Regions from separate parts of the Streptomyces sp. NBC_01546 genome, predicted to be linked through region 2. Evidence: riboswitches for the same ligand, from Rfam matches in the RefSeq annotation. Region 2 holds a riboswitch; the other holds the start of a gene.
What was found. Region 2 has a riboswitch for cobalamin ahead of metE (5-methyltetrahydropteroyltriglutamate--homocysteine S-methyltransferase). Riboswitches for the same ligand answer to the same signal wherever they lie in the genome.
Positions count from the first base shown of each region.

Region 1: it holds a riboswitch for cobalamin, as region 2 does, so the genes downstream of both, OHA89_RS27990 (cobalamin biosynthesis protein) here and metE (5-methyltetrahydropteroyltriglutamate--homocysteine S-methyltransferase) in region 2, are expected to answer to the same signal.

Region 1 is NZ_CP109379.1:6,113,033-6,120,467, forward strand. Features, by position in the region: gene cobO (cob(I)yrinic acid a,c-diamide adenosyltransferase) at 1-282, opposite strand, end outside; gene OHA89_RS27980 (putative cobaltochelatase) at 282-2,390, opposite strand; gene OHA89_RS27985 (cobyric acid synthase) at 2,482-4,002, opposite strand; gene OHA89_RS27990 (cobalamin biosynthesis protein) at 3,999-4,958, opposite strand; cobalamin riboswitch at 4,996-5,139, opposite strand; gene OHA89_RS27995 (hypothetical protein) at 5,270-5,491, opposite strand; gene OHA89_RS28000 (inorganic phosphate transporter) at 5,520-6,788, opposite strand; gene OHA89_RS28005 (S9 family peptidase) at 7,100-7,435, shown strand, end outside.
Region 2 is NZ_CP109379.1:1,424,742-1,432,176, reverse strand. Features, by position in the region: gene aceA (isocitrate lyase) at 1-586, shown strand, start outside; gene aceB (malate synthase A) at 679-2,271, shown strand; gene OHA89_RS06945 (3-hydroxybutyryl-CoA dehydrogenase) at 2,268-3,137, shown strand; cobalamin riboswitch at 3,267-3,416, shown strand; gene metE (5-methyltetrahydropteroyltriglutamate--homocysteine S-methyltransferase) at 3,602-5,920, shown strand; gene OHA89_RS06935 (NAD-dependent epimerase/dehydratase family protein) at 6,003-6,944, shown strand; gene OHA89_RS06930 (methyltransferase domain-containing protein) at 6,992-7,435, opposite strand, start outside.

The sequences.
Region 1 (7,435 bases), 4.7 Mb from region 2:
GGACCAGCCCTCGCCCATCTTGTGCCAGACGACGGAACCGCCCTCGCCGGAGGCGCCGAGCACCTTGAGCGCGTTCTCCTCGCCGACCTTCCACTTCGCCGACTTGACGAACTGGAACACCCCGATCGGCCAGCCCTGGTTCCAGGCGCGCAGCGCCAGCCCGAAGGCCGCCGTGGACTTGCCCTTGCCGGGCCCGGTGTGGACGAAGACGAGCGGGCGGTTGCGGCGCTGGCGCGTCGTGAGTCCGTCGTCCGGAACGACGTTCGGCTGTCCCTGCGGCATTACGCGGCCCTCCTGGTGCTGTCGGATGCGGAAGATGTCACTGCGGTACGTACGTTCTTCACGAGCCCGGCCAGCGAGTCGGCCCGCAGCCCGTCGAGGGTGACGGCGGGCCCGCCCAGATCCGTGGCCAGTACCCCGGCCAGCCCCAGCCGGACCGGCCCCGTCTCGCAGTCCACGACCACGGACGCCACGCCCGCGGCCTGGAGCAGCCGGGCACTGCGCCCCGACAGCTCGCGCGGGTCGCCGCCGACGGCGCCGGCCGAGGTGGCCCGTCCATCGGTGACGACGACGAGCAGGGGCCGGCGCGAGGGGTCCCTGAGCCGCTCGATCCGCAGCACCTCGTGTGCCTTCAGCAGCCCGGCGGCCAGCGGGGTGCGGCCACCGGTCGGCAGCTTCTCCAGCCGGGCCGCGGCCGCGTCCACCGAGGAGGTGGGCGGCAGCGCCAGTTCGGCCGTGGCCCCGCGGAAGGTGATCAGGCCGACCTTGTCCCGGCGCTGGTAGGCGTCCAGGAGCAGCGACAGCACGGCGCCCTTGACCGCGCTCATGCGCTGCCGGGCGGCCATCGAGCCCGAGGCGTCGACGACGAAGAGGACGAGGTTGCCCTCGCGGCCCTCCCGCGTCGCCTGGCGCAGATCGTCCTTGCGGATCACCAGGCCGCGCCCGTCGCGGCCGCGCGCCTTCTGGTGCGGTGCGGCCGCGTGCACGGTGGCCGCCAGGTGCAGCTTCGTGAGCTGGCCGCGGGGGCGCTGGGCGCCGGTGGTCCGGCCGTGGGCGGTACGGGCACGCGAACGCCGCCCGGCAGCGCCCTCGCCGAGGCCGGGCACGCTCAGCATCTTGGTCCGGAACGGCTCCGCGGCCCGTACGGCGGCCTGCTCGGGCCCGCCGGCTCCCTGGGAGGAGGGCTGAGGGGCCTCGGGGGCGTCCGCGGGGGCGCTCTCGGTGGACTCTGATTCCGACTCCGGCGGGGCGTCGGAGGTCTGCGGACCGTTGCCTTGCGGGGGCACCCCGCCGCCCCCGTCGGGGCCGCCGCCGTCGTCGTCCGGGCCGCTGTCGTCCGGTCCCTCCGGCTCCGGCTCCGGTTCGGGCTCCGGCTCCTCGTCCTCGAACCGGTCCAGGATCTCGTCCAGCTTGTCCTCGTCCAGGCCCGGCGCGTCGAAGGGGTTGCGCCGCCGCCGGTGGGGGAGCGCCAGCAGCGCCGCCTGCCGTACGTCCTCCTTCAGCACCTCGGTCCGCCCGGCCCAGGCGGCCAGCGCGGTCGCGGTCCGGGCCATCACGATGTCCGCCCGCATGCCGTCGACCTCGAAGCCCGCGCAGGTCGCGGCGATCCGGAGCAGCGCGGTGTCCCCGAGCCGGACCTGCGGGAGCAGCGCCCGCGCCGCCACCACCCGGGCGCGGACCTCGTGTTCGTCATCGGCCCAGCGGGTCGCGAAACCGGCCGGGTCGTCCTCGTAGGCGAGCCTGCGGCGCACGACCTCGACGCGCTGGGCGGGCTCGCGGGAGGCGGCGACCTCGACGGTGAGCCCGAAGCGGTCCAGGAGCTGCGGGCGCAGCTCGCCCTCCTCGGGGTTCATGGTGCCGACGAGCAGGAACCGTGCGGCGTGCCGGACGGAGACTCCCTCGCGCTCGACGTACGAGGCCCCCATCGCGGCGGCGTCCAGCAGCAGGTCGATGAGGTGGTCGTGGAGCAGGTTGACCTCGTCGACGTACAGGATGCCGCGGTGCGCGTCGGCGAGCAGGCCGGGTTCAAAGGCCTTCACGCCTTCCGCCAGGGCCCGTTCGATGTCGAGGGCCCCGACGAGGCGGTCCTCGGAGGCCCCGACGGGCAGCTCCACCATGCGGGCGGGCCGGGCGGCGCCGGGGCCCGGCTCGTGCGGGCCGTCCGGGCAGGCCGGGTCGGGCGCGGCCGGCGCGCACGAGAACCGGCATCCGGGGACCACGTCCACCTGCGGCAGCAGCGCCGACAGCGCGCGCACGGCGGTGGACTTGGCGGTCCCCTTCTCACCGCGCACCAGCACACCACCGACCGCCGGGCTCACGGCGTTGAGCAGGAGCGCCAGCCGCAGGTCGGTCTGACCGACCACTGCGGTGAACGGATAGGGCGTGCTCATGCGTTGCTCACTCCTTCGAAGGCGCGGGTCCGGGCAGAGCCCGGTTGAGGGAAGGGGCGGGGTGGGGGAGAGCCCCGCAGGGCCGCGGCCGTCACGGCGCGCCCGGCGGGAGGAACGGCAGGGCCGCCGGGGCTCCGCCTTCGATCAGCCGCAGCAGCGCATCCGTATCGGCGTGCTCCGCGATCAGGTCGCCCAGCAGGTCGAGCTGTTCCTCCCGCAGGGAGGAGAACGAGGTGTCCGGCGCCGGGACGAACCGCCGCCCGGCCGCCGCGGCCACCTCCCGCAGGAACGCCCGGCGGAAGCCGTCCGACTCCAGCGAGCCGTGCCAGTGCGTCCCCCACACCGACCCGACCCGGCACCCGTCCAGGAAGGGCGTCCCGCCCAGCACCTCGGCCACGCCGTGGTGGATCTCGTACCCCTCGACCGGCTCCCCGAGCGCCGAACCCACCGGCCGCGCCAGGGTCTTCTCCCGCTCGAAGCGGATGCGCACGGGCAGCAGCCCGAGCCCGTCCACCGCACCCGCCCGCGATTCGACCTCGTCCTCGATGTGCTCGCCGAGCACCTGGAAACCACCGCAGATCCCGAGCACCGGCCGCCCCTCGGCAGCCCGCCGCAGCAGGGCGTCCGCCAGCCCGCGCTCGCGCAGCCAGGCGAGGGCCTTCACCGTCCCGCGCGTCCCCGGCACGACGACCAGGTCCGCGTCGGCCAGCTCCTCGGCCCGGTCCACGAACCGCACGACCACCCCCGGCTCCGCCGCGAGCGCGTCGACGTCCGTGAAGTTCGACATGAGCGGCACCGCGCACACGGCGACCCGCAGCACGTCCTCGCCCACCGGAGGGGCGACCACCGATTCGCGCACCGCGCCCCGCAGGGAGACCCGGAGCCCGTCCTCCTCGTCGATGCCCAGCCCGTGCTGGAAGGGCAGGACCCCGTACGTGGCCCGCCCGGTCAGGCCACGCAGCATCTCCATGCCCGGCTCCAGCAGCGAGACGTCACCGCGGAACTTGTTGACCAGATATCCGGCGATCAGCGACTGGTCCTCCGCCGACAGCAGAGCCGTCGTACCGAAGAAGGACGCGAAGACCCCGCCCCGGTCGATGTCCCCGACCACGACCACCGGGAACCGCGCGGCCCGCGCGATGCCCATGTTCACGATGTCGGTCCGGCGCAGGTTGATCTCGGCCGGACTCCCCGCCCCCTCGCAGATCACGGCGTCATACGTGCCCCGCAGCTGCTCCAGACAGTCCGTGACGATGCCGAGCAACTGCTCCTGCCTGCCCCCGTGGTAGCCGCGGGCGCTCATCTCGCCCACCGGCTTGCCCAGCAGCACCACCTGGCTGCTGCGGTCGCTGCCCGGCTTGAGCAGGACCGGGTTCATCAGCGCGGTCGGCTCCACGCCGGCCGCCTGGGCCTGCATCGCCTGGGCGCGGCCGATCTCGGCGCCCTCCCGGGTGACGAAGGAGTTCAGCGACATGTTCTGCGCCTTGAAGGGCGCCACCTTGACGCCCTGGCGGGCCAGCCAGCGGCAGATGCCCGCCGTGACCACGCTCTTGCCCGCGTCCGACGTGGTTCCGGCGACCAGCAGTCCGCCGCCGCGCTTCGCGCCGCTCATGCGCGCCCCCTCCGTGATGTGCGCGAGACCAGCATCCGGGCCGCCACACAGGCCCCCAGCGCCAGCCAGGTCACCTGCCGCGACAGCCGTACCGCCCGCTCGATGTCCGCGACCTCCACCGGCCGCCCCGTCCCGCCGTTGAGCACCGCCCGGTGCTCGACCCGCCCCCCGTACGCCAGGGTGCCCCCCAGCCGTACGCCGAGCGCCCCCGCGAAGGAGGCCTCCACGGGCCCGGCGTTCGGGCTCGGGTGCGCGGCGGCGTCCGCGCGCCAGGCCCGTACGGCTCCCCGCCGGTCGGGTCCGGCCAGTACGGCGGCCAGCGCGGTCAGCCGGGCGCCCGGCCAGCCCGCCAAATCGTCGAGCCGGGCGGACGCCCAGCCGTAGCGCAGGTAGCGGGGGGACTTGTGGCCGACCATCGCGTCCAGGGTGTTCACGGCGCGGAAGGCCAGCAGCCCGGGGACTCCGGCGACGGCGCCCCACACCAGGGCCCCGACCACCGCGTCGGAGGTGTTCTCCGCGACCGACTCCACGACGGCGCGGGCCATCTGCTGCTCGTCCAGGGCTTGCGGGTCGCGCCCGCACAGGTGCGGCAGCCGCTCGCGGGCCACCTCGGCGTCCCCGGCGGCGAGCGCGCCGCCGATGGCGCGGGCCTCCCGGCCCAGCGAGGTGCCGCCCACGACGGCCCACGTGGCGGCGGCGGTCAGGGCGATACGGGCGGCCGCGGGCCGGGAGCGCACGGCGCGGGCGCCCAGCGCACCGACGGCGGCCGCGCCCCCGGCGCACACCAGGGTGTGCAAGAGGCCCCGGGCGCGGTCGTCGCGCCACAGGGCGCGCTCGACGGCGGCGGCGGCTCGTCCGAAGGCGGCCACGGGGTGCCCACGGCGCGGATCCCCCAGGATCCGGTCGCCGATCAGCCCCGCCGTGACGCCGTACGCGAAGACGCGATCGGCACGCATGGTGGCAGGTATGTCCTCACTCAGGGTCCGCGCCCTGGTTCGACGTGTCCGGCGGCGAGAGTTCCTGGCTCCCGGGTCGCACTCGGTCGAGTGCCCCGGTGACAGTGGCGGGACCGCGCCGGATTCGCACCGGACTTCCTCTCCATGCCGCCGTATTGGCTCGCGCAGTCCACCACGCACCGCGAACGCCCGTCAACTCGCCGTTGACCTGCGACGGGGCTGCGGTGGGGCGTGTGGCGGGACGTGTGGCGGGGCATGCGAAAGCTCCCCCCGGGGAAACCCGGAGGGAGCGTTCACGCGTGACGTGCGTGTCAGGCGACGATCAGGTAGATCCCGTAGCCCACGGCGGCCGCGACGAGCGCGAAGCAGGCGTACGCGCCGCTGCGGGCCAGGGTGGCGGTGCCGCCCTGCTCGGTGGCGGTCTCGTGCTTGGACAGGCCCACCAGGCCCAGGGTGAAGAGGGCCACGAGGGCGACGGTGGCGGAGAGGCTGACCCCGAACACGGAGCCGAGTGCTTCCCAGTCGATCTTCATACCGCTGATTCCTCTGTCGTTCTCGGGGTCAGACCGCCGCGGCCGGAGCCGCAGGCGTCGCGGTCGCGGCCGGGATGGTGGCCTTGAGGTCCTCGTCGGTCACGGCGGCGGTCGTACCGGCCGCGGCGGCGGTCGGCGGGACGGTGACGGCGGCCATGGCCGTGGTGACGACACCCGGCTCCTCGGCGCCGGCCGGCTCCACCTCGTTGACGTTGTGGTGGTCGACGACCTGGCGGCGCGAGATGAACCAGATCGCGGTGCAGGAGGCGACCAGGAACACCGCGACGACGGCGACGCCGACGTCACCGGTGCGCATGACCAGCTCGGCACCGGAGGCGACGAGGGCGGCGGCCGGCAGGGTCAGGCCCCAGGCGATGAACATGCGGGTGGCGGTGGACCAGCGGACCACGCCGCCCTTGCGTCCCAGGCCCGCACCCATGACCGCGCCGGAGCACGCGTGGGTGGTGGAGAGGGAGAAGCCGAGGGAGGAGGAGGCCAGGATGACGCTGGCGGCCGAGGTCTGGGCGGCGAAGCCCTGCTGCGGCTGCAGGTCGGTCAGGCCCTTGCCCATGGTGCGGATGATGCGCCAGCCGCCCAGGTAGGTGCCCATCGCGATGGCCATACCGGCGGAGACGATGACCCAGACCGGCGGGTTCGAGCCGGGCGCGAGCGCGCCTCCGGCGACGAGTGCCAGAGTGATGATGCCCATCGTCTTCTGCGCGTCGTTGGTGCCGTGCGCGAGGGAGACGAGGCTGGCCGAGGCGATCTGACCGGCGCGGTAGCCCTTGGCGGAGGTCTTCTCGCCGACCTTGTTGCCCAGCTTGTACGTGACCTTGGCGGCGAGCATCGCGGCCAGACCGGCCACGAGGGGCGCGGCGATCGCGGGGATCAGCACCTTGGTGACGACGACGCTGCCGTTGACGGCGCCCATGCCGGCCGAGGCGACCGCGGCACCGATCAGGCCGCCCATCAGGGCGTGGGAGGAGCTGGAGGGAAGGCCGACCAGCCAGGTGACGAGGTTCCAGAGGATCGCGCCGACCAGGGCGGCGAAGATCACTTCTGGCTGGATGCCCTCCTCGTTGACCAGGCCCTTGGAGATCGTCTTGGCGACCTCCACGGACATGAACGCGCCGACGAGGTTGAGCACGGCGGACATGGCCACCGCCGTCTTGGGCTTGAGGGCGCCAGTCGAGATGGTGGTAGCCATCGCGTTGGCTGTGTCGTGGAAACCGTTCGTGAAGTCGAACACGAGAGCGGTGATGATCACGATCCCGAGGAGAAGCGTTATGTGCTCCATTTACCCAGGCTTCTGTTTGACGTCAGTGGCTCGGCGACCGTAGGCAACCTGGATGAACGGAAGGTGAACTGATGCGGGCTTAATGGTGTCTCCACCTGGGGTGCGATCAGGTCATTCGTCCCGATTCTGTCGTAGCTATCCAGATAAATGCACGTCAAAGCAGGGTGAACGAACCCCTCCGCGAGTGACCTCTGGCTGATCGGCCGCCCCCTCCGGGGCATCGAAAGAGAGCTAGATCACCTCGCCCGCGGCGACCGTCGGAACGATCGCCTCCGGTGGCCCGCCGAAGCCCGCGCCTCGACACTGGAGCAGTGCGTACCGCGACAGCGACGGCAGCGGCCGTCACCACCACCCTCCTGGGCACCGCCGTGGCCGCTGTCGCGGCCGGCCGGTACGCCGCCGACGTGGCCCTGCGGCCCCAGCCCGGGCGCCCGCTGCCCGGCAGTCCGCGCCTGAGCGTCCACTCCACCGCCGCCGACCGGGTCGTGCTGACCCGCTCGCTCGGCTCCCTGCGCCCCGGTACGTACGGACTCGACGCCCCCGGGGTGCACGCCGTGATCGGCCCCGTGCTCCCCGACGCCGAGCACGGCCCGGACACCGTCGTACGCCGGCTCCTCGCCGTCACCCACGGCAGCCTCGACCCCGGC
Region 2 (7,435 bases):
GAACCTGCTGACCAGCGACGTCGACGAGCGCGACGCGCGGTTCGCCACCGGCGAGCGCACCGCCGAGGGCTTCTACCGCGTCGAGAACGGCATGGCACCGGTGATCGCCCGCGGCCTCGCCTACGCCCCGTACGCCGACCTCATCTGGGTCGAGACCGGCACCCCGGACCTGGCCCAGGCCCGCGAGTTCGCCGAAGCCGTCCACGCGCGGTACCCCGACCAGATGCTTGCCTACAACTGCTCGCCCTCCTTCAACTGGAAGGCGGCGCTGGACGACGACCAGATCGCCAAGTTCCAGCGGGAGCTGGGCGCGATGGGCTACCGCTTCCAGTTCATCACCCTGGCCGGCTTCCACTCCCTCAACCACGGCATGTTCGACCTCGCCCGCGGCTACGCGGAGCACGGCATGACCGCGTACGTGGACCTTCAGGAGCGCGAATTCGCCGCCCAGGAACACGGGTTCACCGCCGTGAAGCACCAGCGTGAAGTCGGCACCGGCTACTTCGACCTCGTCTCCACCGCCGTCAACCCCGCCTCCTCGACCACCGCGCTCGCCGGCTCCACGGAGGAGGAGCAGTTCCACTGAGCCCGCCCCGCGGGCGGGGGCGAGCACCGCTCCGCCGTCCCCGCCCGCCCGCCGGCCTTCCCCCGTCCGCCGCTCCCGCCGAGGAGACCCGTATGCCCACCACCGAACTCGCCGGTCGCGTCCACGTCCTCGGCGCGCCCGGCCACCGCTTCGACGAGATCCTCACCCCCGCCGCCCTGGACTTCATCGGCACGCTCCACACGGCCTTCGCCGGCCGCCGCGAGGAGGTGCTCAAGGAACGGCGCCGGCGCACCGCCCAGCTCGTCTCCGGCAACCCGCTCGACTTCCCCCGCGCCACCACCGCGGTCCGCGACGACCCCGACTGGCGCGTCGCACCGCCCGCCCCGGGTCTCGTCGACCGCCGGGTGGAGATCACCGGACCTCCGGACCGGCGCATGACCGTCAACGCCCTGAATTCGGGGGCCCGGGTGTGGATGGCCGACTTCGAGGACGCCACAGCACCCACCTGGAACAACGTCATCGGCGGGCAGCTGAACCTGCTCGACGCCATCGAGCGCCGGATCGACTTCACCACGCCCGAGGGCAAGGAGTACCGCCTCGGCGAGCAGTTGGCGACGATCATGGTCCGCCCGCGGGGCTGGCACCTGACCGAGCAGCACCTGGAGATCGACGGCCGTCCCGTCGCGGCCTCGCTGGTCGACTTCGGCCTCTACTTCTTCCACTGCGCCCAGCGGCAGATCGACGCCGGCCACGGCCCGTACTTCTACCTTCCCAAGCTGGAGAACCGGTACGAGGCCCGCCTCTGGAACGACGTCTTCCTGATGGCCCAGGAGATCCTCGGCATCCCGCGCGGCACCGTCCGCGCCACCGTCCTGATCGAGACGATCACCGCGGCGTTCGAGATGGAGGAGATCCTCCACGAGCTGCGCGAGCACAGCGCCGGACTGAACGCGGGCCGCTGGGACTACCTCTTCAGCCTCATCAAGACCTTCGGCCACCGCACCGACTTCCAGCTGCCCGACCGGGCCAAGGTCACCATGACCGCCCCCTTCATGCGGGCGTACACCCAGCTGCTCGTCCGTACCTGCCACAAGCGCGGCGCCCACGCCGTCGGCGGCATGTCCGCCCATGTGCCCGGCAAGGACCCCGAGGCCGACACCGCGGCCCACGCCAAGGTCCGGCTCGACAAGGAGCGCGAGGCCGAGGACGGCTTCGACGGCTCCTGGGTCGCCCACCCCGGACTCGTCCCCGTCTGCCGTGAGGTCTTCGACGGAGTGCTCGGAGAGCGCCCGCACCAGCTCGAGCGCCTGCGGCAGGACGTCCACGTCACCGCCGCCGAGCTGTTGTCGGTCCGGCGCACCAGCGGTCCGCCCACTCCCGAAGGCATCCGCGCCAACGTCTCCGTCGCCCTGCGGTACTTCGACGCCTGGCTGCGCGGCAGCGGAGCCGTCGCCCTCGACGGCCTCATGGAGGACGCCGCCACCGCGGAGATCGCCCGCGTGCAGCTCTGGCAGTGGCTTCGCCACGGCACGGCCGACCGCGAGAGCGTTCGGGAGATCCTCGCCGCGCAGTCCGCCGCGCTCGCCAAGGAGCAGCCGGACGCTCTGGTCGCCGAGGCGCGCGCGGTCCTCGAGCGCACGGCCCTCGAGCGGGACCTGCCGGCCTTCTTCACCCCCGATGCGTACGCCCGCCACCTGGTCACCCGTCGAGAGGAACGCTCATGAGCACCGCCATCCACCGGGTCGGCATCGTCGGCGGCGGCCAGATGGGCGCCGGGATCGCCGAGGTCTGCGCCCGCGCCGGCCTCGACACGGTGGTCTGCGAGGCCGATGCCACCGCGGCCCGCGCCGCCCGCGAACGCGTGGCCGTCTCCCTCGAACGCGCCGTCCAGCGGGGCAAACTGGACCGGCTCACCGCCGAGGACGCCCTGGCCCGGCTCGTCTTCTCGGGCAGCCTCGACGACCTCGCCGACCGCCAGCTCGTCATCGAGGCCGTCGTGGAGAACGCGGAGGTGAAGGGAGAGGTCTTCACGGCCCTCGACAAGATCGTCGAGGACCCTGCGGCGATCCTCGCGACGAACACCTCCGCCATCCCCGTGATGCGCCTGGCGATGGCCACCGGCCGCGCGGACCGCGTGGTGGGCCTGCACTTCTTCAATCCCGTACCCGTCCTGCCGCTGGTCGAGATCGTCTCCTCGCTGCACACCACCCGCGAGACGACCGAGAGGGCGGAGGCGTTCGCCCGCGACACCCTGGGCAAGACGGCCGTCCACTCACAGGACCGGGCCGGGTTCGTCGTTAACGCCCTGCTGGTTCCCTACCTGCTCTCGGCCATCCGGATGGCCGAGTCCGGTTTCGCGACCGCCGCCGACGTCGACGCGGGCATGGAACTGGGCTGCGCCCACCCCATGGGTCCGCTCAAGCTCGCCGACCTGATCGGACTGGACACGGTCGCGGCCATCGCGCAGTCGCTGTACGAGGAGTTCAAGGAGCCGCTCTACGCTCCGCCCCCGCTGCTCCAGCGGATGGTCCAGGCAGGGCTGCTGGGCCGCAAGAGCGGCCGCGGGTTCCACCCGTACGACCGGCGCTGACGGGGGAGCGGCTCGCGGTGCCCCACGTCACCGTCCGGGATGCGAGCCGATGTACCCATCCTCCAGGACCTGCGCCTACGCTGACCCGCAGCAGCTGGTTCGCCCCCGTCCGCCAGGCGGGATGCGTCGTAAGAGGGAACCCGGTGGGAATCCGGGACTGCCCCGCAGCGGTGAGCGGGAACGACCGCCGTCATACGCACTGGGCCCGGACGGGTCTGGGAAGCGACGGCCAGTAGGTGTCTGCCCGAGTGGCAGACGTGCCCGCAAGTCCGAAGACCTGCCCGTTGCCCGCGCACGCACAGCCGTGCGCGGACATCCCGGTGACCTCGTGGGCGGGTCGGCGTAAAGATCTCGGACGGCCGTACCGGTGCCTCGCGCCCGGCGGACCGTCCGGTCGGCCACCCCTTCGCGCCTCGCGTCCCGTCACCGGGACTCATGGAGACACGCTCGCGAAGGAGAGTTCCGTGACAACCGAGTCCGCAGCCGCGGCGGTACAAGCCACCGTGTACGGCTACCCCCGTCAGGGGCAGAACCGGGAACTGAAGAAGGCCGTCGAGGGCTACTGGAAGGGCCGCGTCAGCGCCGAAGCCCTCCACGAGACCGCCGCACGCCTGCGCCGGACGAACTGGCGCCAACTGGCCGGCGCCGGCATCACCGAGGTCCCCACCGGTGACTTCTCGTACTACGACCACGTCCTCGACACCAGCGTCATGGTCGGCGCCGTCCCGGCCCGGCACCGCTCCGCCGTCGCCGCGGACGCGCTCGACGGCTACTTCGCCATGGCCCGCGGCACCCAGGACGTGGCGCCGCTGGAGATGACCAAGTGGTTCGACACCAACTACCACTACCTGGTGCCGGAACTGGGGCCCGACACCGTCTTCACCACCGATTCCGCCCGGCAGGTCGCCGAGCTGAAGGAGGCCCAGGCCCTCGGGCTCAAGGCCCGCCCCGTGCTGGTCGGACCGGTCACCTACCTCCTGCTGGCCAAGCCCGCCCCCGGAGTGGCCGACGACTTCCAGCCGATCACCCTGCTCGACCGGCTGCTGCCCGTGTACGCCGAGGTCCTCGCCGATCTGCGCGCGGCCGGAGCCGAATGGGTCCAGCTGGACGAGCCCGCCCTGGTCCAGGACCGCTCCCCGGCCGAGCTCGGCGTCGCCGCCCGGGCCTACCGCGAGCTCGGCGCCCTCCCCGAGCGCCCCAAGCTGCTGGTCGCCTCGTACTTCGACCGGCTCGGCGAGGCCCTGCCGGTGCTGGCGAAGGCACCCGTCGAAGGGCTCGCCCTCGACTTCACAGACCGGGCCGCAGCCAACCTCGACGACCTCGCGGCGGTGGGCGGAATCCCCGGCAAGCGCCTGGTCGCGGGCGTGGTCAACGGCCGCAACATCTGGATCAACGACCACGAGAAGTCCCTCGCCACCCTCGGCACCCTCCTCGGCCTCGCCGACCGGGTCGACGTCGCCGCCTCCTGCTCCCTCCTCCACGTGCCGCTGGACGCGGGCGCCGAGCGCGACATCGACCCGCAGATCCGCCGCTGGCTGGCCTTCGCCCGCCAGAAGACCACCGAGATCTCCACCCTCGCCCGCGGTCTCGCCCGGGGCACCGGTGCCATCGCGGCCGAACTCGCCGCCAACCGCGCCGACCTGGCCGCCCGGGCGAACTCCGCGATCACCCGCGACCCGGCCGTACGGGCCCGGACCGCGGCCGTCACCGGCGCCGACGCCCGCCGCTCCCAGCCCTACGAGCAGCGCGTGGACGCCCAGCGGGCCCGCCTCGGCCTCCCACTGCTGCCCACGACGACCATCGGCTCCTTCCCGCAGACCGCCGAACTGCGCACCGCCCGCGCCGACCTGCGCGCCGGACGGCTCGACGAGGCCGGTTACGAGAGCCGCATCGAGGCCGAGATCCGCGAGGTGATCGCCTTCCAGGAGAAGACCGGCCTCGACGTCCTCGTGCACGGCGAGCCCGAACGCAACGACATGGTCCAGTACTTCGCCGAGCAGCTCACCGGCTACCTGGCCACCCAGCACGGCTGGGTCCAGTCCTACGGCACGCGCTACGTGCGGCCGCCGGTCCTGGCCGGGGACATCTCCCGTCCGGAGCCGATGACCGTGCGCTGGACCGCGTACGCCCAGGCCCGGACGGCCAAGCCGGTCAAGGGCATGCTGACCGGTCCGGTGACCATGCTCGCCTGGTCCTTCGTACGCGACGACCAGCCGCTCGGCGACACGGCCCGGCAGGTCGCGCTCGCCCTGCGCGACGAGGTGAACGACCTCGAGGCGGCCGGTACTTCGGTGATCCAGGTCGACGAACCCGCGCTGCGGGAGACCCTGCCGCTGCGGGCGGCCGACCACGCCGCGTACCTGGCCTGGGCGACCGAGTCCTTCCGCCTCAGCACCGGCGGCGTCCGTCCGGACACCCAGATCCACACCCACATGTGCTACGCCGAGTTCGGCGACATCGTCGAGGCCATCGAGGCCCTCGACGCCGACGTCATCAGCCTGGAGGCCGCCCGCTCCCACATGCAGGTGGCAGACGAGCTCGCCGGCGCCCACTATCCACGCGAGGTCGGCCCGGGCGTCTGGGACATCCACTCCCCGCGCATCCCCTCCGCCGGGGAGGCAGCGTCCCTGCTGCGCAAGGGACTTGAGGCCATCCCGGCCGAAAGGCTGTGGGTCAACCCCGACTGCGGTCTGAAGACCCGCGGCTGGCCCGAGACCAGGGCCTCCCTGGAGCACCTCGTCGAGGCCGCGCACCAGGTCCGTACGGAGATCGCGACGGCCTGAGGCCGGCGCGGGCACGCGGGCGGGAGCGGGAGTGACCTCCCCGCTCCCGCCGTCCCGCGATCACTCGCGCTAGTGTGCGTATGTGAGCCTTCATGTCGTGATCGGATTTGGACCCGCCGGTGCCGCAACTGCTCGGCTGCTGGCCGAACAGGGCCATACGGTAAGGGTCGTCACCAGGTCGGGCCGAAGCCCGGAAGCCGGAATCGAACACGTCGCGCTGGACGCGACGGACCCGGAGCGGCTGACCGAAGCCGCGAAGGGCGCGGCCGCGCTCTACAGCTGCGCCGCGCCGCCCTACCACCGCTGGACGAGCGCATGGCCGCCGCTGGCCGCGTCGGTCTGTACCGCGGCCGAGGCCACCGGGGCCGTACTGGTCATGCTGGGGAACCTCTACGGCTACGGTCCGGTGGACGGTCCCCTGACCGAGGAACTGCCGCTCGCGGCGACCGGACCCAAGGGGCGGGTGCGCGCCGCGGCCTGGGAGCAGGCGTGGACACTGCACGAGCAGGGCCGTATCCGGGCGGTCGAGTTGCGGGCCTCGGACTTCTTCGGGCCGGGCGTCACCGACGGCGGCCACCTGGCCGCGCGGGTCGTGCCACCGCTGCTGCGCGGCAAGCCGGTCTCCACCCTCGGGAACCCGGACGCCGCGCACAGCTGGACCTATCTCCCCGACGTGGCCAGGGCGCTGGTCGAGGTCGCCGGCGAGGAGCGGGCCTGGGGACGGCCCTGGCACGTCCCGACGGGGCGCGCGCAGTCCGTCCGGGAGATGGTCGACCGCCTGGCCGCCCAGGCGGGGACGGGTCCGGCCACGGTGCGCAGGATCCCGCCGGCCGTGCTGGGCGTGGCCTCGCTCTTCTCCCCGCTGATCCGCGAACTCAAGGAGATTCGCTACCAGTTCGACCGTCCGTTCGTCGTCGATTCGAGCGCTTACGAGGCGGCGTTCGCGGTCCGGGCCACCCCCCTCGACGAGCAGATCAAGGCGACCGTGGACTGGTGGCGCGAGCGGGCGGCAACCACCCGGTGATCCCCTGAGGGGGACGGATCGGAGCGTGGCAGCGTGGTCGGGTAGCGTCAACTGTCCAACAGGGCCTGTCCGATGTACGTGCCGGGGGTCGCGCCGCCGGTCGTGGCGGGTGCGGCGAGGCGGATGTGGGCGTTGGTGGCGATGAAGGGGACGCCGTCGGGCCGGGCGGCGTCGAGGTCGGCCGGGGTGGTCTCCGCACCGCCCGTCAGCGGGGCCCCGTCGGCGTTGCGGCGCCCGATGGCCTGATCGCGGTGGGCCCGGAGGAGGGTGTCCCAGTGGTCGAGGAGCCAGAAGTCGCGCACCAGCTTCGGATCGCAGGTCAGGACGACGACGGGGCCACGCGTCACGCGTCGCATCTCGCGCAGGCCCGCCGCTGCGTCGCTCCACTGGTGCACGCTGAACAGGGCCATGGCGGCGTCGAACTCCCCGTCGGCGAAGGGGAGATCCTCGGCCACGGCGTCCACCGCCCGGGCGAGCCGGGCCGGCCGCCG